2 regions of the Alteromonas sp. S005 genome follow, and region 1 is predicted to be linked to the other one. Evidence: predicted binding sites of a transcription regulator. Region 1 holds the regulator's gene; the other holds the start of a gene.
What was found. Region 1 encodes FliA, which starts transcription of late flagellar genes. Its sites were predicted from a motif close to CTAAAGNTNNNNNNNNNNNNGCCGATA; they were not measured.

Region 1 (12,001 bases):
GTGAAAGTGCTGCAAACCTTGCTATTTGAAGGTGTACCTATTCGCGATATGCGCACCATTGTTCAGACCCTTAGTGAATACGGCACACGAAGCCAAGACCCAGATGTACTGGTGTCTGCAGTGCGTATAGCACTTAAGCGTCTAATCGTTCAAGAAATTACCCAGGGGGCGAAAGAGATACCTGTCATAACCTTGGCGCCAGAGTTGGAACAGATGTTGCACCAGTCTCTTCAAGCAGGTGGCGAAGACGGTGCTGGTATCGAACCAGGTCTGGCAGACAAGCTGCAAAAATCATTGCAGCAAGCCAGTCAGCAGCAAGAGTTAGAAGGAGAACCTGCAGTACTCCTTACTTCAGGCATGTTGCGACCTGTTCTGTCTCGCTTCTTAAAGTATTCTGTTGTTGGGCTGCATGTTCTTTCATACCAAGAAGTGCCTGACGACAAACAAATAAAAATAGTCAGTTCGGTCGGTCAATAATCTGACACTGGGTGATTGGAGAGGTTGCAATGAAAATTAGACGTTTCTTCGGCAAAGATATGCGTGAGGCGCTAAGCCAAGTTAAAGCGGAGTTAGGCAGTGATGCTGTGATCATGTCAAATCGCAAAGTCGCTGACGGTATCGAGCTTGTAGCAGCCTACGACAAAGAGCCTGAAGCTAAGCTTTTCACGCCTAAGGCGGCTCCACAAGCCGCAGCTAAAACACCAGGTCAAAAGGCCGTGCCTAGCTTAAGTGAAATTATTGGCGACGACGGCCCAGACAGCTTAAAAGCATTGCTGGAAAAGCAACATGGTGGAAAAGCGCAGACAACGAATACTCTTCAGCCAGATCAACCTATGTCAGCTAACGCTAAGCACGCCAATGAAATAGCATCACACTTAGACTTTTCAGAAGCCTTCATTGACGATATAGAGACGCAATCACCTGTTGAAGATAGTAAAAATCAACACGCTTTCCCCGAGCATCAAGCTTCAAGCATGGGAGAGACACCTGTATCTCAGTCTGCTGAACTAGCTCAAATCAAAGAAGAGTTAGCCTCGCTTCGCGACGTATTACAGTATCAAGTTGCTGACTTAATGGAAGCGAAGAACAAGCGTCAAAAACCTGTTCATCAATACCTGGTCACTCGATTAACCGATATGGGCTTAAGTAGTGCACTAGCAACACAGCTTATTAGCTATACACCTGCTCATTACAACGAACGTGACGCATGGGTATATCTTCTTAACCTATTGGCTAATCGCATAAATGTTACCGGAAACGATATACTTAGCTCACAAGGTGCCGTTGCATTAGTCGGGCCTACTGGTACGGGTAAAACAACCACTGTTGCAAAGTTAGCCGCTCGCTATGCGCAGAAATACGGTGCAGAGTCGGTGGCTATGATAACCATTGATACGTATAGAATTGCAGCCTATGAGCAGCTAGCGACATACGGAAAAATTATTGGCTGTACTGTGCGAAAAGCGCAAACTAGTGAAGAACTTGCAGATTTATTGTTCCAACTTCGTCATAAGCGACTAGTATTGATTGATACAGCAGGTTTTAGTCAGCGTGATAGTCGATTAATTAAGCAAATTAAGCAGTTCGACAATGGCCAAATGCCGAAAGTTAAAAAATATTTGGTAGCGCAAGCTAATACGCAATATCCTGCTTTGCAGAGAATCATTCAAGCGTATGATGATATTGAACTAAGTGGCTGTATTTTCACAAAGTTAGATGAGTGCTACTCTTTAGGAGAGGTGCTTAGTGCAGCGGTTGAATATCAACTACCGGTTAGTTATGTCACCGATGGCCAAAAAGTGCCTGAAGACATTAAGATTGCAGAAGCGAAATCTTTAGTTTCCGCTGCTGCAAAGCTTTATAAAAAGTACGGTTTGAATCATACTAGTGGCAACAACGCAATTAAAACAGCATAAGCAGTATGATTGACGATCAAGCGAGTAGCTTAAGAAAAATGAAGCAATCACGGTTAATCAAAGTAATCGCCGTCACTGGTGGTAAAGGTGGCGTAGGTAAAACAAACATTACACTTAACACCGCTATCGCTATGGCGAAGCAGGGCAAGCGTGTAATGGTTCTTGACGCGGACCTTGGCCTTGCAAACGTAGATGTGATGTTGGGCCTGCGAGTCGAGAAAAACCTATCTCATGTTCTCTCTGGTGAGTGCACGTTAGACGAGGTTTTAGTAACCGGTCCCCACGGTATTAAGATTGCTCCTGCCACCTCTGGTACCCAGTCAATGGCAGAGCTCTCACCTACGCAGCACGCAGGCTTAATAAGAGCGTTTAGCGAATTGCGTTCTCAAATAGACGTATTAATTGTCGACACTGCTGCCGGCATTTCAGACATGGTGTTAAGCTTTTCTAAAGCATCCCAAGATATCATGGTCGTGGTTTGTGATGAGCCTACGTCATTAACAGATGCATACGCACTGATAAAAATACTTAACCGGGAACACGGTGTTTTTCGCTTTAAAGTTGTGGCCAATATGGTTCGCGATGTGCGGGAAGGTCAGGAGTTATTTAGTAAATTAAGCAAAGTCACAGGGCGTTTTCTTGATGTTGCACTAGAATTAGTGGCAACGGTGCCGTTTGATGAGAACATTCGCAAAGCAGTGCGCAAGCAAACCGCTATTGTTGATGCTTTTCCAGGCTCTCCTGCCGCTGTAGCGATAACAAAGTTGGCAAGCAGGGCACTTACTTGGCCTATTCCAGCGCAGCCCGGTGGCCATTTAGAGTTTTTTATTGAACAATTAGTTGCAGAAAAAGCCGTAGGAAGTCAACGTTGAACAGTAAGGCAGCCGCTTATCAACAGCAAACAGATAAATCGCAGTTAGTCGAAAGACATGCGCCTCTGGTTAAGCGTATTGCGCACCATCTGATGGCGCGACTGCCTGCAAGTGTACTTGTTGATGACCTTATCCAATCTGGCATGATTGGGTTGCTTGAGGCCGCGCGAAATTTTGACGGTTCAAAAGGCGCAAGCTTTGAAACCTTCGCGGGCATCCGTATTCGCGGCGCAATGCTTGATGAAATACGCAAAGGTGATTGGACACCTCGTTCTGTTCACCGCAATGGTCGCGCGATTACTGAGGCGATATCTCAGGTAGAAAGTGAAACTGGGCGCGACGCAAGAGATGCTGATATTGCTGAGAAGCTGAATGTGAGCTTGCAGGATTATCACCAGATGCTCAATGAAGTCAATGCCGGGAAGTTGGTGGGCATTGAAGATTTGGGGGTGTCGGAAGATGTGATCACCACAGAGCAAACCAGAGGCAGTGATGCACCGCTGGAAGATTTGATGCAGGGGGCTTTTCAAAAAGCGTTGGCCCATGCAATAACGACATTACCCGAGCGAGAAGCGATTGTTCTTTCACTTTATTACGATGAAGAACTAAACTTAAGAGAAATAGGCGAGGTTCTTGATGTAAGCGAGTCGAGAGTCAGTCAAATTCACAGTCAAGCCATGTTAAAACTCAAATCACGAATGAAGTCGTGGCAAGCTGACGAAGAATAGAAATTAATAACAATTAACCCCTCAGTGGAGGCTATTTTGGACAAGAGCATGAAAATTCTCGTGGTCGATGACTTTTCAACCATGAGACGTATCATCAAAAACCTACTCAAAGACTTGGGTTTTGCCAACATTCAGGAAGCGGATGACGGCAGCACTGCATTGCCAATGTTACAACAAGGTGATTTTGATTTCGTAGTTACTGATTGGAACATGCCTGGCATGCAGGGCATAGATTTACTACGCGCGATCAGGGCAGATGATAAGCTTAAGCACTTGCCTGTGCTTATGGTTACCGCTGAAGCGAAGAAAGAGCAAATTGTAGCCGCCGCGCAAGCAGGTGTTAACGGCTACGTCGTTAAACCTTTCACCGCAGCAACGTTAAAAGAAAAATTAGATAAAATATTCGAACGTTTAGGTTGATCCAGACGCTCAACAGATAAATGAGGTTTACTGGATGTCAACGAATGTAAACGTTCCAATATCGTTAGAAGAAGCAAAACAGCTTGTCACTTATCTTGAAGAGGGTGACAAGACTTCAGCTAACGCTCTACTTGAAGCCGTCTCAATGAAAGAAAATGTTGAGTTGTTTGCTGAAGTAGGAAAGTTAACGCGTCAACTTCACGACGCATTGAATAACTTCCAAATAGACGATCGCATCAAAAATCTAGCTACAGATGATATTCCTGATGCACAGTCCCGCCTTACCTACGTTATTGAAGAAACTGAAAAAGCTGCTAATACTACTATGGATGCCGTCGAAGCGAGTATGCCGATAGCTGAATTGCTTTCAGAGCGAATCGAAAAGGTAATGCCAGAGTGGAAAAAGCTGATGAACCGTCAGATTGAACTGGGTGAGTTTAAGGCATTATGCGCAGATTTAGACGAATTGCTGGAAGACGGTTCGAATCAGTCAGCTAAACTTACACAGTTACTTACTGAAGTTTTGATGGCGCAAGGTTATCAAGATTTAACTGGGCAGGTTATTCGTCGCGTTATAGACCTGGTTAAAGAGGTAGAAGACAGCCTTGTAAACATGTTGACTATGTTTGGCGAGCGTGACGGTGCAGAACAGACTAAACCATCTAGCGTTAAGGCCGATAAGGTTGATGGTGTAGAGGCGGAAGGCCCAATTATTGATGCTGAAAAACGAGATGACGTCGTTTCAGGTCAAGATGATGTAGATGATCTTCTGTCTAGCTTAGGTTTTTAGGGGAGCGGGTGCATGTCGTTTGATGTTGACGAGGAAATATTACAGGACTTTCTAGTTGAAGCTGGAGAGATACTTGAACAATTACAAGAACAGCTCGTTGATCTTGAGAACAATCCTGAAGATGCGGATTTGCTTAACGCAATTTTTCGCGGTTATCACACGGTTAAAGGTGGGGCGGGCTTCCTTTCTCTCACTGAGTTAGTCGAAATTTGCCATGGTGCAGAAAATGTTTTTGACGTTATGCGCAATGGCCAACGAACGCTAACGCCAGAACTAATGGACATTATCTTGCAGGCCACTGACGTGGTGGTTGATATGTTTGAGCGAGTGAAAGCTCAAGAGCCACTAGAGCCAGCAGATGCACATCTTGTCGACTTGCTACACAAACTAAGTCGCCCTGAATCTCCAGATGAAAACATTTTCGATAACGCTAATGGGCCTGTGACTGAACCCGAGGTTGTTGAAGAAGAGCCGGAGTTAGTTATAGAGGAGCCTGCTTCTTCGGCGTCAACTTCCAGTGAGAGTGGCGGTGGTATCGACGAAATTACTGAGGATGAATTTGAGGCTCTTCTCGATGAGCTCCATGGCGGTGGTGCCCCAGGGAAGTCTGCGTCGGTAAAATCGGAACCAGCTACAGTCAAATCAGTTCAAGAAACAGCTCCCGCGGCGAGCTCAGATAGTGATGACATCACAGATGAAGAGTTTGAAGCGCTTTTAGATGACCTCCACGGAAAAGGCCAGTTTGGAGGGGAAGAAAAGAGTGCTCCCGTGGCTGCACAAGCATCAGCTCCAGCAACTGGTGCAGGTGATGAAGAAATCACCGACGATGAGTTTGAAGCGCTGCTAGACCAACTCCACGGCTCCGGTCAAGGGCCTACTAAACAAGGCTCTGCTGCAACGGCACCTGAACCTCCTGTAGATAAAGCGGCCACCGAAGCTGTTCAGAAGGCAAAGCAAGCAACCCCTAGTTCTGCGCCTGAGGTGAAGCCTGCATCCAGTGCGGCGAGCCCAGTGAAAGCTAGCACAGCATCTACGCCAAAAACGGCTGCCAAGAAAGATGATAAGAAAGGAGCTCCTGCTCCACCGCCTGCCGAGACGACGGTACGTGTAGACACCAAACGCTTAGATCAGATTATGAACATGGTCGGCGAGCTAGTTCTGGTTAGAAACAGACTGATAAGCTTGGGTATCAACAGCAACGACGAAAGCATGTCGAAAGCCATTGCTAATCTAGATGTAGTGACGGGTGACTTGCAAGGTGCGGTAATGAAAACCCGCATGCAGCCCATTAAGAAAGTTTTCGGACGTTTTCCCCGCGTTGTACGCGACCTAGCCAGAAGCTTAAAGAAAGAGATTACCTTAGAGCTTGTAGGTGAAGAAACGGATTTAGATAAAAACTTGGTTGAAGCATTGGCCGACCCGCTTGTGCATTTGGTTAGAAACTCTGTCGACCACGGAATAGAAATGCCAGATGACCGCGCGGCAGCTGGTAAACCTCGCATGGGTACGGTTCAGCTATCAGCATCTCAAGAAGGCGATCATATTCTTCTTACTATCGAGGACGATGGTAAGGGGATGGACGCGGAGAAGCTAAAAGAGATAGCTATTAGTCGTGGCGTATTAGATGCGGATGCAGCCGCACGAATGTCAGATGTTGAAGCGTTTAACCTTATTTTTGCGCCAGGCTTCTCAACGAAGACTGAAATTAGTGACATTTCAGGTCGCGGCGTTGGCATGGATGTGGTTAAAACCAAAATTAATCAACTAAACGGTACCGTCAATATCGATTCGCAACTTGGCAAAGGCACGCGATTAGATATTAAAGTACCACTAACGCTAGCAATTTTACCTACATTAATGATTGTTGTAGGGAAACAGACCTTTGCGTTACCATTAGGTGCGGTGAACGAAATAATAAATATGGACATCAAGAAGACCAATACGGTGGATGGCCAGCTCACAATGATAGTTCGTTCAAAAGCAATTCCATTGTTCTTCCTTGGCGAATGGTTGATCCGAGGCCCCAAAAACATAGATAAAGAAAAGGGGCACGTAGTTGTGGTGCAAATTGGTACGCAGCAAGTAGGGTTTGTCGTTGACGCGCTGATAGGCCAAGAAGAAGTAGTTATTAAGCCCCTTGACGCATTGCTACAAGGTACGCCTGGTATGGCTGGTGCGACAATTACTTCAGACGGTGGTATTGCATTAATTTTAGATGTTCCGAGCCTGCTAAAACGGTACGCGCGTAAACCAAGCAAGTAAGGCGATGAATTAACAGGAATGATAATCCATGGTCTTTAAAGTCCTAGTCGTCGACGACTCGACCTTTTATCGCCGTCGAGTACGAGAAATTCTCGATGGCGATAGAGAACTTGAAGTTGTTGGAGAAGCGAGAAATGGGCAAGATGCATTAAACAAAGCGGAAGCACTTAAACCAGATGTAATAACCATGGACGTTGAAATGCCAGTTATGGATGGCATTTCAGCCGTTAAGGTTATTATGGATAAACGTCCAACGCCAATTTTGATGTTTTCCTCGCTAACGCACCATGGCGCACAGGCTACGCTTGACGCACTAGAAGCCGGCGCCCTCGATTTCTTACCAAAGAAGTTCGAAGATATTGCGCAAGACAGAAAAGATGCTTCGCGCTTACTTTGCACTAAAGTTAGGTTAATAGCGCGAAGAGGGCTAGGTGTAAAGCGTCCTTCTCTTCGCACAATGGAAACTCGAAAACTTCCTGATAACGCGCCAAAGCAAGCTTTTTTCAAAACATCGGGGTTGCTATCTGGTCACAAAGATGCTGATAAGCAACCTACTGTTTCTTCGGTAAGAGCAACCGGGAAAAAGTACGAATGTTTAGCGGTAGGGGCGTCCACGGGAGGGCCGGTTGCACTGCAAAAATTGCTTTCCCCCCTGCCGGCAGAATTCCCTTACCCTATATTGTTAGTGCAGCATATGCCCGGAACTTTTACTACTGCATTTGCACAGCGTTTAGATAGCAATTGTAAAATTAAAGTAAAAGAAGCAGAGCATGGCGATATCTTAATGCCTGGACATGCCTACCTTGCTCCTGGAGGAAAGCAGATGCTGCTTGAAACAATTGGCAGCAATAAGCGAATTTCCATCGTTGATGCCAGCCAATCTGATAAGGTGAGTTACAAGCCAAGCGTTGACCTGACGTTTAGCTCATTAGCTAAAGTCTATGGAGGCGACGTACTTGGTATTATCTTAACGGGAATGGGTGCTGACGGAAGAGAAGGGTGCCGATTACTCAGAGATAAAGGCGCGACTATTTGGGCGCAAGATCAAGACTCATGTGTGGTTTACGGAATGCCTCAAGCTGTCGCTGTGGCTAATATATCCAGTAAAAATATCAATATTGACGATATGAGCAGTTGCGTTCAAACCGAAATGCGATAGCAGTTTGAACTGTAATGGAACAGTAATTATGAAAGTGTGGACTGTGGCAAATCAAAAAGGCGGAGTAGGTAAAACTACTACAACCGTAAGCCTTGGCGGCTTGCTTGCTCAAAAGGGCAAACGAGTGCTTATGATTGACACTGATCCTCACGCATCGCTCAGTTATTACTTTGGTATTGATGCAGAGGCGACAAGTCATTCTGTTTACGACATTTTTATTAATTCTAATCAGATTACTGCCGATAAAGTAATGGACTGTCTCAGTCCTACAAAGCTCGACAATTTATATGTGCTACCAGCGACCATGGCTCTGGCAACTTTAGACAGAACAATGGGCAGCGAACAGGGTATGGGTTTAGTGTTAAAAAAAGCACTCGCAAAGATCTCCGATGAATTTGATTTTGCTATCATCGACTGCCCTCCTGTTTTGGGCGTGTTAATGGTCAATGCGCTGGCGGCTTGCGATAAGGTAATTGTTCCGACTCAGACAGAGTATCTGGCCCTTAAAGGCTTGGATAGAATGATTCGTACTATGGAAATCATGGGGCGTTCGTTAGATAAGTCTTTTGACACCCTAATCATTCCTACTATGTTTGATAAACGTACAAATGCCGCACTGGCGTCGAGAAAGCGATTAATGAGTGATTACGGTGAACGTGTTTGGGAGGGAGTCATTCCGGTGGATACTCACTTCAGGGATGCTAGTTTGGTGCAGCTTCCTATCTCTGCTGCTTACCCAAAGACAAGAGGTGTAAATGCCTACGATAAACTGTTAGCCGTATTGGAGAAATAACAAGACCATGAGCAAGCAATCGCCATTTGCCCGTGAAGAAGTAATGGAGGCATATTTAGACAGTCTTCTGAAAGAGCCTGAAGCTCCTGAGGATGTTACTGCGCGCACGGCAAGACTGCTTGAGCAAGCCTCTCAACAAATGGCTGAGTCAACGCTTGTTTCTACAACTAGCGAACCGCAGGTCAATGATGAAGAAGTGTTAGCACAAGAGGTATCTTCGTTAATTGAAAGTCAGAATTCACAAACGAGTGTAAGTGAAAAACAGCATTCGTTCGCTGACGTTCCTGCTCAAACGGAACAAGAAAGTGAGTTAAGTACTCCTGAGAAGTTAAAAACTCCACTAAAGGATACTCTCGGTTTTCGTTTTCAGGCGCTATTCTTTGAGGTTGCAGGGCTAACACTTGCGGTACCCCTAACATCGCTAGGTGGTATCCATCAAATTGAAAAAATAGGCCCTTTATTTGGAAAACCTGACTGGTTTATGGGTGTAATGTTGCACAGAGAGTCTAAACTAAATGTTGTAGACTCTGCAAAATGGGTAATGCCAGAAAAATACGACGAAAATCTCGCACAATCGCTTAACTACCGATATCTTATAATGTTAGGAGAGAGTGCGTGGGGACTAGCAAGCGAAAAGCTTGTAAACACGGTCAATTTGACTACCGATGACGTAAAATGGCGCGAGTCCACAGGTAAGCGTCCCTGGTTAGCAGGGATGGTTAAAGAAAAAATGTGCGCGTTAATTGACGTTGAAGAATTAATATCTATGCTTAACAGAGGCTTAGGCAGTAACGACCAGACGCCATAGTATTGGGAGCCAGGTTCATGAGCGACGAAAGAATGAATAATAACGCTACTGACAGCAACGACGAAGTCCTTCAATGGGTAACGTATCGCTTAGGTGAAGAAACTTACGGTATTAACGTAATGCAAGTGCAAGAAGTCTTGCGTTATACCGAAATAGCCCCTGTACCCGGTGCGCCTGATTATGTGCTTGGTATAATCAACTTGCGTGGTAACGTGGTAACCGTCATTGATACCCGCGCACGTTTTGGGCTACCGCCGACGGAAATCACGGACAATACACGTATAGTGATTATTGAATCTGACGAACAGGTTGTCGGTATTTTGGTGGATAGTGTAGCCGAAGTGGTGTACTTGAAATCTTCAGAAATTGACAGTGCGCCTAACGTTGGTACTGAGGAAAGTGCTAAGTTTATACAGGGTGTAAGCAACCGCGATGGCGAATTGCTTATCCTGGTCGACCTTAATAAATTGCTAAGCGACGAAGAGTGGGATGAGCTTAGTAATATTTAAATAAATGAATAGGCGGTATATATCGTTAATGCCGCCTAGATTTCCCCAAGGGTTATGTCCATGGATTGGCAGCTTGCTGCACCTACCTTAATCGAACTTATCTTGTGCGTCGGAATTGTTGTACTTGTTGTTGCTATGAGTATTTTGTACTCACAGATTAAACATTTGCGCGCAGCATTAAGTGAAAGTGAGCAGAACAGTGTGTCGGCCATTGCGCGCATTGAAGCGCTTGCTAAAAACGCAAATAATCAACAAACTGAAGCCCAAGCTCGCACATTAGTTATTACTCGCCACCTTCAAGAGCTAGACGAGAAACAAACTGACCTTGAAAACCAGCTTCGTGAGCTCAAGCTCCAAGACCCCTCGTTGCGGCTATACCAAAGAGCGGCAGACCTTGTTAAGCAAGGCGCCAGTATCGACGAGATCATCGAAGCCTGTGATATACCTCGCGCTGAGGCTGAGATGTTAGTTATGGTGCACAAGCAAAACAGCTAGTTGTCTTACTTCAGTAAGTACGTTTTAAAAAAAACGTTTAGACGTCTAGACGTAAAGATGTTGACATATCGCCAGTTATAGACACAATACAGATATTGTAATTTATCACTGGAGTCCTCTATGCCAATTCGTATTCCTGAGCAGTTACCCGCGCAGAACGTACTACTAGGTGAAAATATTTTTACCATGGACATGGACAGGGCTGCTAATCAGGATATTCGTCCTCTTGAAGTCGGCATTCTTAATTTGATGCCGAATAAGATAGAAACAGAAGTGCAGTTGCTTCGCCTGTTGTCAAATACGCCGCTACAAATAAACGTAGATTTGATTCGAATTGATAATCAAGCGCCAAAAAATACCCCGCAATCACACATGGATGCCTTCTATCACGACTTCTCAGCGGTCGCGAACAAAAAATACGATGGACTTATAGTAACCGGCGCCCCTCTAGCGCTTATCGACTATGAAGAAGTGAAGTATTGGGAGACCATGACCACGATATTGGAATGGGCACAGCGACACGTTAACTCTACTCTGTATTTATGCTGGGCTGCTCACGCTGCTATGTATCACTTTTACGGCATAACTCGAAAAATTAGAGATGAAAAGTTTTCAGGGGTTTTTCAACATAAAGTGAACGACCCGAACAATGAGCTTTTAAGAGGCTTCGACCCAACTTTTCACGCTCCCCATTCTCGCTACGGGCATATCGATACTTCTTTGTATAACAGTGTTGAAGGCCTTAGCGTTGTGGCAGAATCTGAGGACGTGGGTGCCTATATCGTAGCGTCAGAAGACAAGCGAATGGTGTTTGTAACAGGTCATCCAGAATATGACCCTGATACGCTCAAAGACGAATACTTACGGGATATTGCCGCGGGTCAAACGCCGGTAATGCCAAAAAACTATTTTGAAGGGGATGATCCAGCCAAGTCTCCTATTGTACAGTGGCGCTCGCATGGCAGCCTATTGTTTACAAACTGGCTGAATTATTATGTCTATCAGACCACGCCTTACGATTTAAGTCAGCTTGCTGAAAAGTCACAGCCAAAGAGGTAGCACGTGAGCCAAAGACCAATTTCTAGCGCGCAGGCAACGCTTACAGAAGCCGCTAAAAAGCGCATTCTTATACTAGACGGTGCAATGGGCACCATGATCCAGCGCCACAAGTTGGAAGAAGAAGATTACCGCGGGACACAGTTTGCCGACTGGCACTGCGACGTAAAGGGTAATAACGACCTATTAGTGC
Region 2 (12,001 bases), on a different contig from region 1:
CCTTCTCTGGCCGTATTTTAGAAATCGAAGGGCTAGAGAACTTAACCGTAGAGCAGGCGTTTGAGCTATCGGATGCATCGGCGGAGCGTTCAGCTGCAGGTTGTACTATCAACCTTTCAGAAGAGTCGATTGCTGAATACCTGCGTTCAAATATTACTATGCTTCGCTGGATGATTAATGAAGGTTATGGCGATCCTCGCACGCTAGAGCGCCGCGCGCAGAAAATGGAAGAGTGGCTTGCTAATCCAGAATTAATGCGCGCCGATGCGGATGCTGAATATGCCGAGGTTATCGAAATTGACCTTAACGACATTAAAGAGCCTATCGTTTGCTGCCCTAATGATCCCGACGATGCGAAAACCCTATCTGACGTTGCAGGTGATAAGGTAGATGAAGTCTTTATTGGCTCGTGTATGACAAACATTGGCCACTTCCGGGCAGCCGGCAAATTGCTTGAGCAATACAATAAAACACTGCCCACCCGTTTATGGATGTCACCACCGACTAAAATGGACAAAGCCCAGTTAATGGAAGAGGGCTATTACAACATTTATGGTCGTGTGGGTGTGCGTACTGAAATGCCGGGCTGCTCACTATGTATGGGTAACCAAGCAAGGGTGGATGCGGGCACAACCGTGCTTTCAACATCTACTCGAAACTTCCCTAACCGCTTGGGCGATGGGGCGAATGTATATTTGACCTCAGCAGAGCTTGCTGCGGTGGGGGCCATTGTTGGGCGCATTCCAACTGCCGAAGAATACATGGAATACGCTAGCAAAATTAACGCGATGTCGGGTGAAGTATTCCGCTACTTAAACTTCGACAAAATGCCTAGCTTTAAAAAGGCTGAGGAAGAAGCAAAAGCGCGCATTATTCCAACATTGAATGTTGCTTAAAATAGTGTATAAACTACAAAGCCGGTGACCGTTAAGGTGACCGGCTTTTTTTATGGCGAAAAGGAATGTCTAATGGGAAAATCTTTCTTTATTGTTGCTGCACTTGTATTAACCTTAGGGTGTGCAAAAGCGCAGGTAGACCCTGTATCGTCGCTGAATTCAGTGGACTTTGAATCCATTTCACTTGAGATTGGCGGCAAGCACTATGAAGTTGAGTATGCCAAAACCTTTGAACAACGCGCACAGGGCCTTATGTTTCGCAAAGCCTTGTGTGAAGACTGCGGTATGTTTTTTAAGTTTTCTAGCCCAAAGTTTGCGGGCATGTGGATGAAAAATACCTTTGTTCCTCTAGACGTAGCATTTATCGACAGAAAAGGCGTAATAACGGATATAAAACCTCTCACTCCTCATAGTTTGGAGTCGGTCGGATCATCGAAAGAGGTACTTTACGCGTTGGAAATGAACCAAGGGTGGTTTGCCGAGAATAATATTAAAGTAGGCGACCAAATAACGATTGATTAACCGCGCAAAAGGCGCGGTTGCTGCTAGCGAAATGCTAGTTTTATTCTGGAGTTAAATATAGTGACAAATGCCTTATCGATAGCTAAGTTCGGTGGAACTAGCGTTGCGAATTACGAAGTAATGCAAAACTGCGCCCGAATTGTTGCCGGTAATGACAAAACGCGTATTGTGGTAGTGAGCGCTGCGGCAGGTGTAACCAATCACCTGGTAAGCTTAGCGCACACACCTATGACGCAACAGCAAATTGAAGAGACCTGTCAGGCCATTATCAATATTGAGCTTGCCATTCTTAACAAGTTGAAAGATAAAGACGCGGTTGAGCCAAAACTCAACGACTTGTTAGATGAAATGCGAAGCTTAGCGTTTCACGAAGAAATCCTTCACCGTGATGATTTAAAAGATCAGCTGCTTTCAATGGGTGAGAGGATGTCATCGCTGATGTTCTCTTCAGTGCTTGCAGAGCAGGGCGTAAAAACCATGAACTTTGACGTACGTAAGGTGTTACGTACGGACAGTGAGTTTGGAGAAGGTGCGCCGCAAATCGAAGAAATCGAAAAGCTGTCTAAACAATTACTGGCACCTGAAATTAAAGACGCGATAGTGGTTACTCAAGGCTTTGTTGGTGCTGACGAGGAAGGCCGCACTACAACGCTAGGTCGTGGTGGTTCTGATTTTACGGCGGCGCTACTTGCTGAAGCGCTTGAAGCCGAATCGTGTGAGATTTGGACTGACGTAACAGGGGTGTACACAACTGACCCGCGCATCACGCCAGCTGCTCATCCGTTACCTGAACTCAGCTTTGAAGAAGCGGCGGAAATGGCCACCTTTGGTGCCAAGGTGCTACATCCTGCCACTATGGAGCCTGCACTTCGCAAGGACATAAAGGTGTTTGTAGGCTCTAGTAAGGAGCCAGAAAAGGGCGGTACATGGATTGTGCGTGATTGTGAGCACGAACCACCGTATCGTGCTATTACTCGCCGTAAAGAGCAGGTAATGGTGACAGTGAAAACACCGAAGATGATGTATGCGCAAGGCTTCCTACAGCAGGTATTTGCTATTATCGCCAAGCACAAGCTGAGTGTTGATTTGGTTACAACGTCGGAAATTTCTGTATCTTTTACCCTTGATAATCCCGCGAATTCTGTAGCCCAGCGTTTGAATAAAGAGACCATTGCCGAGCTTGAAACCATCTGTGACGTTAAAGTGGAAAAAGGTTACGACCTTGTCACCGTTGTAGGTAACAACATGCAAACGGCTATTGGGGTTTCATCTAAAATTTTATCGGCAGTATCAGACTTTAATCTGCGTATGATTTGCTTTGGTGCAAACCCACATAACTTGTCGTTCTTGGTTAACGAGACTGATAGTGATGACGTGGTTCGTAAGCTGCACTCGGCATTGTTTGAATAATTACTGTAGTACCTACTGCTATAAAAAAAACGGTCGCATTTAAAGCGGCCGTTTTTGTTTTGAGTTAAGCACAAGTAGCTAGGGCGCTTCTACTGGAATAATAATTTCATGGCGCTTATTCCAAGGCAGAGTAAACGGTGAGTCGTAACCCATGTAGCTAGGTAAACCAGCCGTTTCGATATTGTTTTCTTCCAAAACTTTGCGCAGTCTACGGGTATATTCCTCTTTATCACTATCGCTACTAAAGCCTGAATAGCGGATAGCCGCTACGGTTCTCTCAGGTACGACAACAAGAGATACATTTTTGTTAGTGGGTATTGGCGCACTTTGCATGTCATATTTACTGGGTAAGAAAAACATCATAGTTTCTGACGAAACTTCAACAGGTGAAGTCATCGCAATCTCTCGTGAACCCTTACTAACTTCTACTGGCGAAGTCATAGAAACATCACTATTCGTCTTGTTCTCACCAGAGATATAGTTAAAAAGTAAGTTAAATGCCCCTGAATCTTCGTTTCCCTTAGACAGAACGCCCACAGCTTGGTTGTAATGTCTGATTTCTATATTATCAGCCAGTGTTTTGATAACTGAGTAGGGCAGTGTTTCTGTATCTTTGTAATACGTTGGTTCAGACTGGCTCATGGTGGATATCAGTATCGTAGCAATAAAAAGTGACAGGCGGTAAATGTTAGTAAGCATAGGTTTTTTAAAGTTTGTTTTTTGTAATGCTCATACGTAAAAAAGCCACTTAATGCTCAGTTTAGCGTTGCTAAGTGTTTTTGGAACAGGCACAAAAAAGGGGCTAAAAGCCCCTTCTTAAAACAGGTTTGTATAAAGCGTTACACTTTAAACTGTCTGATAGACTGTTGTAACTCTTCAGCAAGTCGCGCCACTTCATGGCTAGACTCAGACGTTTGCTGTGCACCAGCTGTCGTCTCTTCAGCGATACCCACAATAGTTTCAAGCTTTTCACTGATTTCTTGCGATACCGTATTCTGTTCACGAGCTGACTGCTCAATTTGAGAGCTCACGTCATGGGCTTTGTGAACCGCATCGGTAATGATATCCAGTGCTTGCGTGGCTTTTTCCGTTTGCGCAACACATGCGGCGGTTTGATCTTTACCTTGATTCATCACCGACACCGCTTTTTCCGCGCCTGCTTGAAGCACTTCAATCATGGCATTAATTTCTTGTGTCGATTCTTGTGTACGGCTAGCGAGGGTTCTTACTTCGTCTGCAACAACCGCGAAACCTCGACCTTGTTCACCGGCGCGTGCTGCCTCAATAGCAGCGTTTAAAGCTAACAAGTTGGTTTGGTCGGCAACGCCGCGAATTACGTCAAGAATACCACCAATGCTTGCGCTATCTTGATGAAGTTTGTTGATAACGTCGGCTGCTTCTTGCACATCACGAGACAAAATTTCAATAGTGTTCTTGTTCTCTAACGAGATTTGACGAACGTTTTCGGCCTCAGCATCTGCATGGCGAATCTGGCTAAGCGTATCTTCTGCGTTCTGAACAACCAACTGTGACGTAGAATGCATTTCTGTGGTTGCTGTTGCCACTTGGCCAATTTGAGACTTTTGATCCTGAATTGAATGGGTAGTTTGCGCTGTTACCGCAGACGTCTGCTCTGAAGCTGCCGCCAACTGTTCTGCACGAACGTTAATGGCGGTGATAAGTTCCTTCAAGTTACCAATAAGTGTATTACAGTTACGGGCTAAAAGACCAAATTCGTCTTGTGCAGAATCATCTAAACGATGTGTAAGGTCACCTGATGAAGCAACCGTAAGTAGTTCATTTACGCGATAAAGTGGGCGTGTGATAGCGCGAACGGTTACGTATCCAATGAAGGCCGCTACTGCAATAGAGATAATAACGACCACGATGACGAACGTGTTGCCTGTTGTAATGGCACCGTTAACCTGGTTTTCTATGTGAGATGCTTTTTTATCTGCAAGATTAAGAAGGTTTTCAAGCGCTACAACCCCCTGCGTAATGTTTGCATCAGAAGCATTAAGTGCCTGTTCAGCGTCATTTCTGCGCTCTAGGCGATCGACATGTAGCTGCACAACGCCATCATTAGCTTTAACGGCGTTGATGGCATCGTTAACCAAGTCGTTAATATCATCAAGTGTTCCTGAATCATCACGACCACCTGCTGCCTCGACCATATCACTTAGCTGGGTAACCACTTTTTCAACTACGAGATCGACCTCGTTACCGAGTGTCTGCGAACGCACTAGGGTTTGGGTCTTTATATACTCGTATGAAACGGTAAGTAGAGAAAGAAGTGAAGTTTCAAGTTGACCACCAATTTCAGCAGCCCGTCTAAGGTTAGGGTCGCGCTGTACTGAATCTAAGTCCGAAAAATCCAGAAGGTAGGTAGAGGCATCGTCTGCATTATCTTCAGCATCACCCAGTCTATCTTGAATGTTGTTGCGCAGGTCGAGGTACATTTGGTGATTCTTATACATGGCCTCAACATTGGTGATGTATGCATCATACGATTCACGGACATTCTTGAGCGTACTTCTCAACTCTGGCTCGTTACTAACAGCTTGCGCCAGCTTTTGATACTCATTTTCAAAGGTATCTTTGGCAGAATTAAATGATGCTCTTTTATCTTTAAGATCATTTAAGTCCTCTTCGATGTAGCTTTCGAAGGTAAGTCGACCCATATTCAGGAAGCTTGCTTTGAGCGCATTACTGCCGGCTACAGTGGGCAGAGCAACGTCGTTTACTTCTTCAGTCGCAGAGCCTATAGAATTGAGGTTATATAGTGAAACAACACTTATAACGATTAGAAGTGCGCTAATCGCTACAAATCCCCCGATTACGCGTGTGGCTACCGTTATTTTCATCGGAACTCCTGGATGAGTGTTTTTTATTTTTTTCCCTAACGATATTACCCGTCTCAGTTAACAAAATATAGCGCTTATGCGCGCGTGTTTGTTCAAATACTGAGTGGATAACGAAACATCATCGTTACTATCACAAGTAAATGTATCGGCGACAATAACTTAATGTTTATTTTATTTATCACATAAGTACTAATGTTCTCACTGGTACAACCAGTTCAAGGAAAGGAACACCCTCACTAATAGTGCTTTTTTAGCGTTTAGCGGTAGTAAATAGAAGCGTTATGCTGAAATACTTACGAGCGATGATGTGTTTAGGTTGAGTAGCGTCATACTTTGCCCCCACACGTAACCCGTATCTAAGCCAATAAACCGAGAACTATTTGTCTCGCCAGACAGAGCAGCCCAATGCCCAAATACTACTCGTTGATTATCACCAAGCTTTTTATTCTCAACCACAAACCATGGTTTCAGCGTGCTACTGGTGCTGTGTGATACCGCACCAGGGTGAGACTTATTCTCATAATCGAGTGTGCCATCTATGTGAACGAAGCGCATGCGGGTACAGGCATTTACAATAAACCGCAGTCGTTCATCACCTTCAAAATTATCTGACCAATTGTCAGGTGTATCCCCATACATGTTGGAAAGAAAAGTAGGGTAATCATCGGATTTTAGGATATTGCTAACTTCATCACTCAGTGAAACGCACTTATCGATAGACCATTTAGGATAGAGCCCTGCATGAACCATTAATGATTGTTCGTCTAACTTCAGTGCCAGCGGGAATTGACGCAACCAATCAATAAGTTCGGTTAAGTCTGAAGCATTAAGTAGTGGCGCTAATTTATCTGATTTTTTGGCTTTGCGGATGTCGTTAACAACAGCGAGTAAGTGTAGGTCGTGGTTACCCAACACACTGCTAAATTGACTGCCAAGAGATTTCAGAAAGCGTAATGTGTTTAACGAATCTTCTCCTCGTGCAACCAAATCACCGACGGCAAACAGCTTATCGTTTGCCTCATCAAATTCGACTTTATCTAATGCGCGGCGAAGACCGTCATAACAGCCTTGAATATCGCCAATGACGTAGGTGTTACCTTTGGACATAAAAACCTTAATGAAGAATGCTTGGAATGGCTAGGCGAAATACTTTTACAGGAACGCGGAAACGCTCGCCGCTCTCTAGTTCCATTACATAGTAGCCTTCCATATTGCCAACCGGTGTGTCAATGACTGCTCCGCTGGTATAGTCAAAATTTTCACCTGCCTTCATTATTGGCTGTTTCCCAACCACTCCATCGCCCTCTACTTCTGACGTTTTACCGTTAGCATCGGTTATCTTCCAGTAGCGACTTAGCAGCTGTACCGTATGCTCACTATTGTTTTCAATAGTAATGTGGTAGGCGAATGCAAACTGCTTTGAGTCAGAGGGGAGGTGGTCAGGAAGGTGACGGGTTTTCACCCGTACCTTTATATCAAGTACATCCATAGAGAAACTTATAGCTCTTGTTGGTGCTCTTTCGCCGATACAGCGTTGGCTATAGTGGCAAAATCGTTAAGCGATAGCACTTCTGCGCGAGACGTTGGGTCTATCCCTAATTCACGGATTTCTTCCTCACCTAAGCTATCTTTCAGTGAGTTGCGAATTGTTTTGCGGCGCTGATTGAAAGCTTGGGCACAGACACGTTCCAGCGTGTTCACTGATTCAACATCAACGGGTGGAGATTGATGCGGTACTAGCTTTACAACGGCAGAATCTACTTTCGGTGGTGGCTTAAAAGCACCGGGCGGAACGTTCAGTACAGGGATCACGTGGCAGTAATACTGCGCCATTACTGAAAGTCTGCCGTAATTTTTAGAGCCTGGCCCCGCGGCTAGTCGATTAACCACTTCTTTTTGAAGCATAAAGTGCATGTCTTCAATACAGTGAGCATGGTCAAAAAGATGGAACATTAGCGGCGTAGAAATGTTGTAAGGCAAGTTACCAAACACCCGAAGCTTTTTGTCTTTTAGTGGCATTTCTTTGCATAGTGCGCCGAAATCCATTGTCATCGCATCTTGCTCGATAACGGTTAGTTTTTCGCCGTTAAATGGATGGTGTCGCAGTCGCTTGGCAAGATCACGGTCAAGTTCAATAACCGTTAGTGCGTCAACCTCTTCACAAACAGGATCGGTAAGTGCGCCTAAACCCGGCCCAATTTCTACCAAGTTTTGCTCATTTTTTGGTGCGATGGCTGCAACAATCTTACCTATCACGTAGTCATCGTGTAGGAAGTTCTGTCCGAATCGCTTTCTGGCCGTATGGCCTAAGTGTGTTTTACTCATTGTTGATGATGTGCAAGCTCAATGGCTTTTTCCAATGCTTTTCTGAAACTACCGGCGTCGGCTTCACCAGTACCTGCTAAATCTAATGCAGTACCGTGGTCGACTGAAGTGCGAACAAAAGGTAAGCCTAATGTGATATTCACTGACGCCCCAAAACCCTTATATTTTAGCACGGGTAAGCCTTGGTCGTGATACATAGCCAAGACAACATCGGCATTTTCTAAATATTTAGGCTGAAAGATCGTATCAGCAGGAAGGGGACCCGTAATTTTAAGGCCTTCGTCTCTCAGTTCATTTAACGCCGGGACGATAGTATGGATCTCTTCAGTACCAATATGGCCATCTTCACCCGCGTGCGGGTTTAATCCGCATACGTAAATGTGTGGCTCTTTGATGCCAAACTTTAGTTTCAGGTCAGTATTGATAATGTGAATAACTTTGTGCAGGCGCTCGCGAGTGATAGCTTTTGCTACGTACTCAAGGGGGATATGCGTTGTAGCAAGCGCTACATTGAGCCCTTCAGTTGCCAACAGCATAACCACATCAATGGTATTAGATTGGTAAGCAAAAAACTCTGTATGGCCACTAAAGGATACACCTGCTTTGTTGATAATGCCTTTGTGCACTGGACCTGTCACAACGGCATCAAAGTCACCGTCCATATTGGCTTGGCACGCTTGACGTAAGGTTTCAACCACATAAAGCCCGTTTTCACTATCCAGGGTTCCGGGGATAACGTCAGCGGTTTTGTCTATCTGCTTTATAAACAACGAACCCGCAGCTTGTATCTGCGGGTTATTTGCATCGTAATCGATTAGCGTCAACGGAAGCCCTAAGGCGCTCGCTCGTGCTTTTAGCATGTCGCCATCGGCAAACACGACAAGCTGGGCTTGCCATGTTTCTTGGGCCAGTTTAATGATCAAATCTGGCCCAATACCTGCCGGCTCGCCCGGTGTTATTGCTATTTTAATAGGTGTGCTCATGAATAACTTATTATTAAGATTCGACTACTTCGACGTAAGCGGCATCACGCATCTCACGTAACCAGTTTTCGGTTTCTTCTGAAAATTTACGATTAAAGATAAGCTGATATGCTTTATCTTCTTTACGCTTGTCTGTTGCGTCGTCCATACGACGGTCGATAAGTTGGATTAGGTGCCAGCCGTGAACTGTGCGAACAGGGTCGCTGTACTCGTCAGGCTCAAGTTGTGACAGTGCATCTTTAAATTCTGGAACATAGTTGCTTGGGTCAGACCAACCTAGTTCACCGCCGCGAAGGGCTGAACCTGGGTCTTCTGAGTGCTCTTTGGCTAACTCTGCAAAATCTGCTTCACCGTTTTGCAATTCTTCTTTAAAGCGCACTAGCATCTGTTTCGCTTTTTCTTCGCTTAGAATAATTGATGGTTTAACCAGAATATGGCGAGAATTGACTTCTTCAACCGTTACTTTCTCAATACCGCGCGTGTCTAGTACCTTAAGAATGTGAAAACCAGCACCGCTTCGGATGGGGCCAACAAGGACGTCTTTATCTTTGTCTTGAATCGCTTCAGCAAATAGCGTAGGCATGGCATTGATGTTTAGCCAACCCATATCACCGCCTTCTAACGCTTCGTTACCTGATGATGACGCAATGGCAATTTTAGCAAAATCAGAACCCGATTCTAATAAAGAGATAACTTTGTCTGCGCGCTCTCGTGCTGCCTGAATATCTTCGTCTGTTGGTTCAGGAGGGAAGCCAATAAGGATGTGACCTAAGCGGTACTCTGCCTGCGTTGCACCTTGTTGTTCCATTAAATCAATTAACGTGTCTATTTCTTGTGGCGTGATATAAACACGGCGACGTACGTTAGCGCGGCGAACCTCACCCATGATAATCTCTTCACGAATGTCTTCGCGATAGTCTTCGTATGCAATGCCTTCAGCAGTTAATTGTGCGCGAAGTTGCTCAATGGTTGCATTCTGATTAGATGCGATATTACCAATGGTTTGTTCTAGCTGGGGATCGCTAATACGAATACCCATGCGCTCAGCCATTTGTAGCTGAAGGCTCTTCGTAATTAAACGCTCAATAGCCTGAGTACGAAGCGCACGATCTGAAGGCAGTTGCTGATTATTGGCTTCAGCGTTGCGTTTAACTTCTTTTACAAGGGCATCAATTTCGCTTTCAAGTATAACACCTTGGTCAACAATCACAGCAACGCGGTCAAGCATTACTTCTTGCGCCACGCTGTTAAACGAGAGTAGGGCACCTAACATCAATGCACGGATAATGAACTTCATACACACTCTTTTATTATTGGTTAATTGCTTTTAAGCGCCGATAAGCGCTCAACTGCGGGTTAATTTAAACTATAAGGCTGACGATAGCCAAACATACCGTCTTGAAGCATGCTTCTTTGGGTTCCCGACGAACCAATGCCTTTGAAAATAAACTGTAGCGATACACCAGAGTCAAAATCGTCGGTTGTCTGGACGCCACTGTCGTTGTAGCGGTTGTTCAGACTGCGCTGAGCAACCAGTCTAACTGCCCAGCAGCAAGATTCATATTGAATACCTGCGTAAGTTTCCACACTTCGATTGCGCTCTAAATCACGGTAAGTACGTCCAACCCACTGCCAATTTTCGGAAATAGGCCAGCTTGCTGAAATACCAATTTGATTAATGGTTTCACCACTGAGATCGCGAACATAGCGATGACTCAATTGAATAAAGCGGGCATCATCTTTACGGTACTCAATGCCCACGCTACTCAAGTCAACTTTATCAGTGTCAGTGGTGACCTGCACATCTGTATGGAAGAACCAATTTTGATTAAAGCGCCAATCTACCTCAGCGGCAAGAGCCGAACGGTCTTGATTTTTGGTCGCCGCAACCACTTTGTTATCTTCAAGGTAGAATATCTGACCCACACTAAGAACGAATTGTTCCCGATTGTTTTTGTCTAACATGCGCGTTGTGGCACCAAGGGTAATCTGGTTGTTGTCGCTAATTCTATCAAGGCCAGTGAACTCTTGGCCTCGGAACAAGCCTTCCACATCGGTCAACAGTGGCGTAGAGTCATAAAAACCAATGGCGGTTTGATCTTCATAAGACGTGTAAAGATACTGAATTTTTGGTTCAAGGGTCATCGACATATCGTCACTAAACCAAGATGTATCTCTTTCAAAGTATAATGCACCGTAAAGACGAGCCTGACCAAGAGTACGCTCTACATCTTTTTTTAAATCAGTGTCTTCCACATTATCTTGCTGGTATACAGTTTGAAATACTGTGGTTTCAGCAACAAGTTCCCCCCACGCCGCGCGAAGCGGTACTGCCAAAGTTGGCGCAATATGGAATCGCGTTGCCGTTGGTGCAGTATTTAGCGTGTTATCAAAGTGAGCGACTTCTGAGTCAAGGTTGAACTCAACGTATTTACCCAGCGATTTGTTGTAGTTAACTTTAATCTCTGGAACCGCGCGATAGCTGTCTGCCGTATCACCTAATACTTCAAAATCTTTTATTTGCACACTGACCGAGAGACTTGGTGAGTAATAACTCAATCCAATGTTCCGATATAAGTGTGTATCTGCACGGCTGTAGTAATCTGAGCCCAGATCTACCAAATAGTTGTCATCACTCAGGCCATTAAAATCGATATTAAGTAGCCAGTTATCAGCAATTAACCCTTGATGTTCAAGGCGGTAAAAATAGCGGTCTGGATTACCTGAAATATCCGAGTCGCTTGGTAAATACTCAACGTAGGCTTTTCCCTGACTACGTTCTGTTAGGTAGCGAAATTCAGTATTTAGCTGTAGACCACGCAGTGTCATCAAGCGCGGGGAAATGGTCATGTCGTAGTTAGGCGCGATATTCCAGTAAAAAGGTTGGGTGTAATCCACACCAGTTCGACTAGAGCTGGTCAGTTCGGGAAATAATAAGCCCGTTTGTCTTTCATTACTTACCGGAAACGCAAAATACGGTAAATAAAATACTGGAACGTCA

Region 2: V7R55_RS08370 (HAMP domain-containing methyl-accepting chemotaxis protein) is a predicted target of FliA. The motif match lies at 5,836-5,862, and genes of this name have one in related genera.

What each region holds. Positions count from the first base shown of each region.
Region 1 is NZ_JAZETN010000002.1:297,715-309,715, forward strand. It holds gene flhA (flagellar biosynthesis protein FlhA) at 1-477, shown strand, start outside; gene flhF (flagellar biosynthesis protein FlhF) at 507-1,916, shown strand; gene V7R55_RS03885 (MinD/ParA family protein) at 1,922-2,788, shown strand; gene V7R55_RS03890 (RNA polymerase sigma factor FliA) at 2,785-3,516, shown strand; gene cheY (chemotaxis response regulator CheY) at 3,553-3,936, shown strand; gene V7R55_RS03900 (protein phosphatase CheZ) at 3,971-4,726, shown strand; gene V7R55_RS03905 (chemotaxis protein CheA) at 4,739-6,988, shown strand; gene V7R55_RS03910 (protein-glutamate methylesterase/protein-glutamine glutaminase) at 7,017-8,147, shown strand; gene V7R55_RS03915 (ParA family protein) at 8,176-8,940, shown strand; gene V7R55_RS03920 (chemotaxis protein CheW) at 8,948-9,748, shown strand; gene V7R55_RS03925 (chemotaxis protein CheW) at 9,766-10,257, shown strand; gene V7R55_RS03930 (DUF2802 domain-containing protein) at 10,318-10,752, shown strand; gene metA (homoserine O-acetyltransferase MetA) at 10,873-11,811, shown strand; gene V7R55_RS03940 (homocysteine S-methyltransferase family protein) at 11,815-12,001, shown strand, end outside.
Region 2 is NZ_JAZETN010000005.1:67,413-79,413, reverse strand. It holds gene acnB (bifunctional aconitate hydratase 2/2-methylisocitrate dehydratase) at 1-896, shown strand, start outside; gene V7R55_RS08385 (DUF192 domain-containing protein) at 969-1,418, shown strand; gene lysC (lysine-sensitive aspartokinase 3) at 1,479-2,828, shown strand; gene V7R55_RS08375 (SOUL family heme-binding protein) at 2,907-3,470, opposite strand; gene V7R55_RS08370 (HAMP domain-containing methyl-accepting chemotaxis protein) at 3,668-5,692, opposite strand; gene V7R55_RS08365 (symmetrical bis(5'-nucleosyl)-tetraphosphatase) at 5,972-6,799, opposite strand; gene apaG (Co2+/Mg2+ efflux protein ApaG) at 6,807-7,181, opposite strand; gene rsmA (16S rRNA (adenine(1518)-N(6)/adenine(1519)-N(6))-dimethyltransferase RsmA) at 7,190-8,017, opposite strand; gene pdxA (4-hydroxythreonine-4-phosphate dehydrogenase PdxA) at 8,014-9,000, opposite strand; gene surA (peptidylprolyl isomerase SurA) at 9,014-10,303, opposite strand; gene V7R55_RS08340 (LPS-assembly protein LptD) at 10,357-12,001, opposite strand, start outside.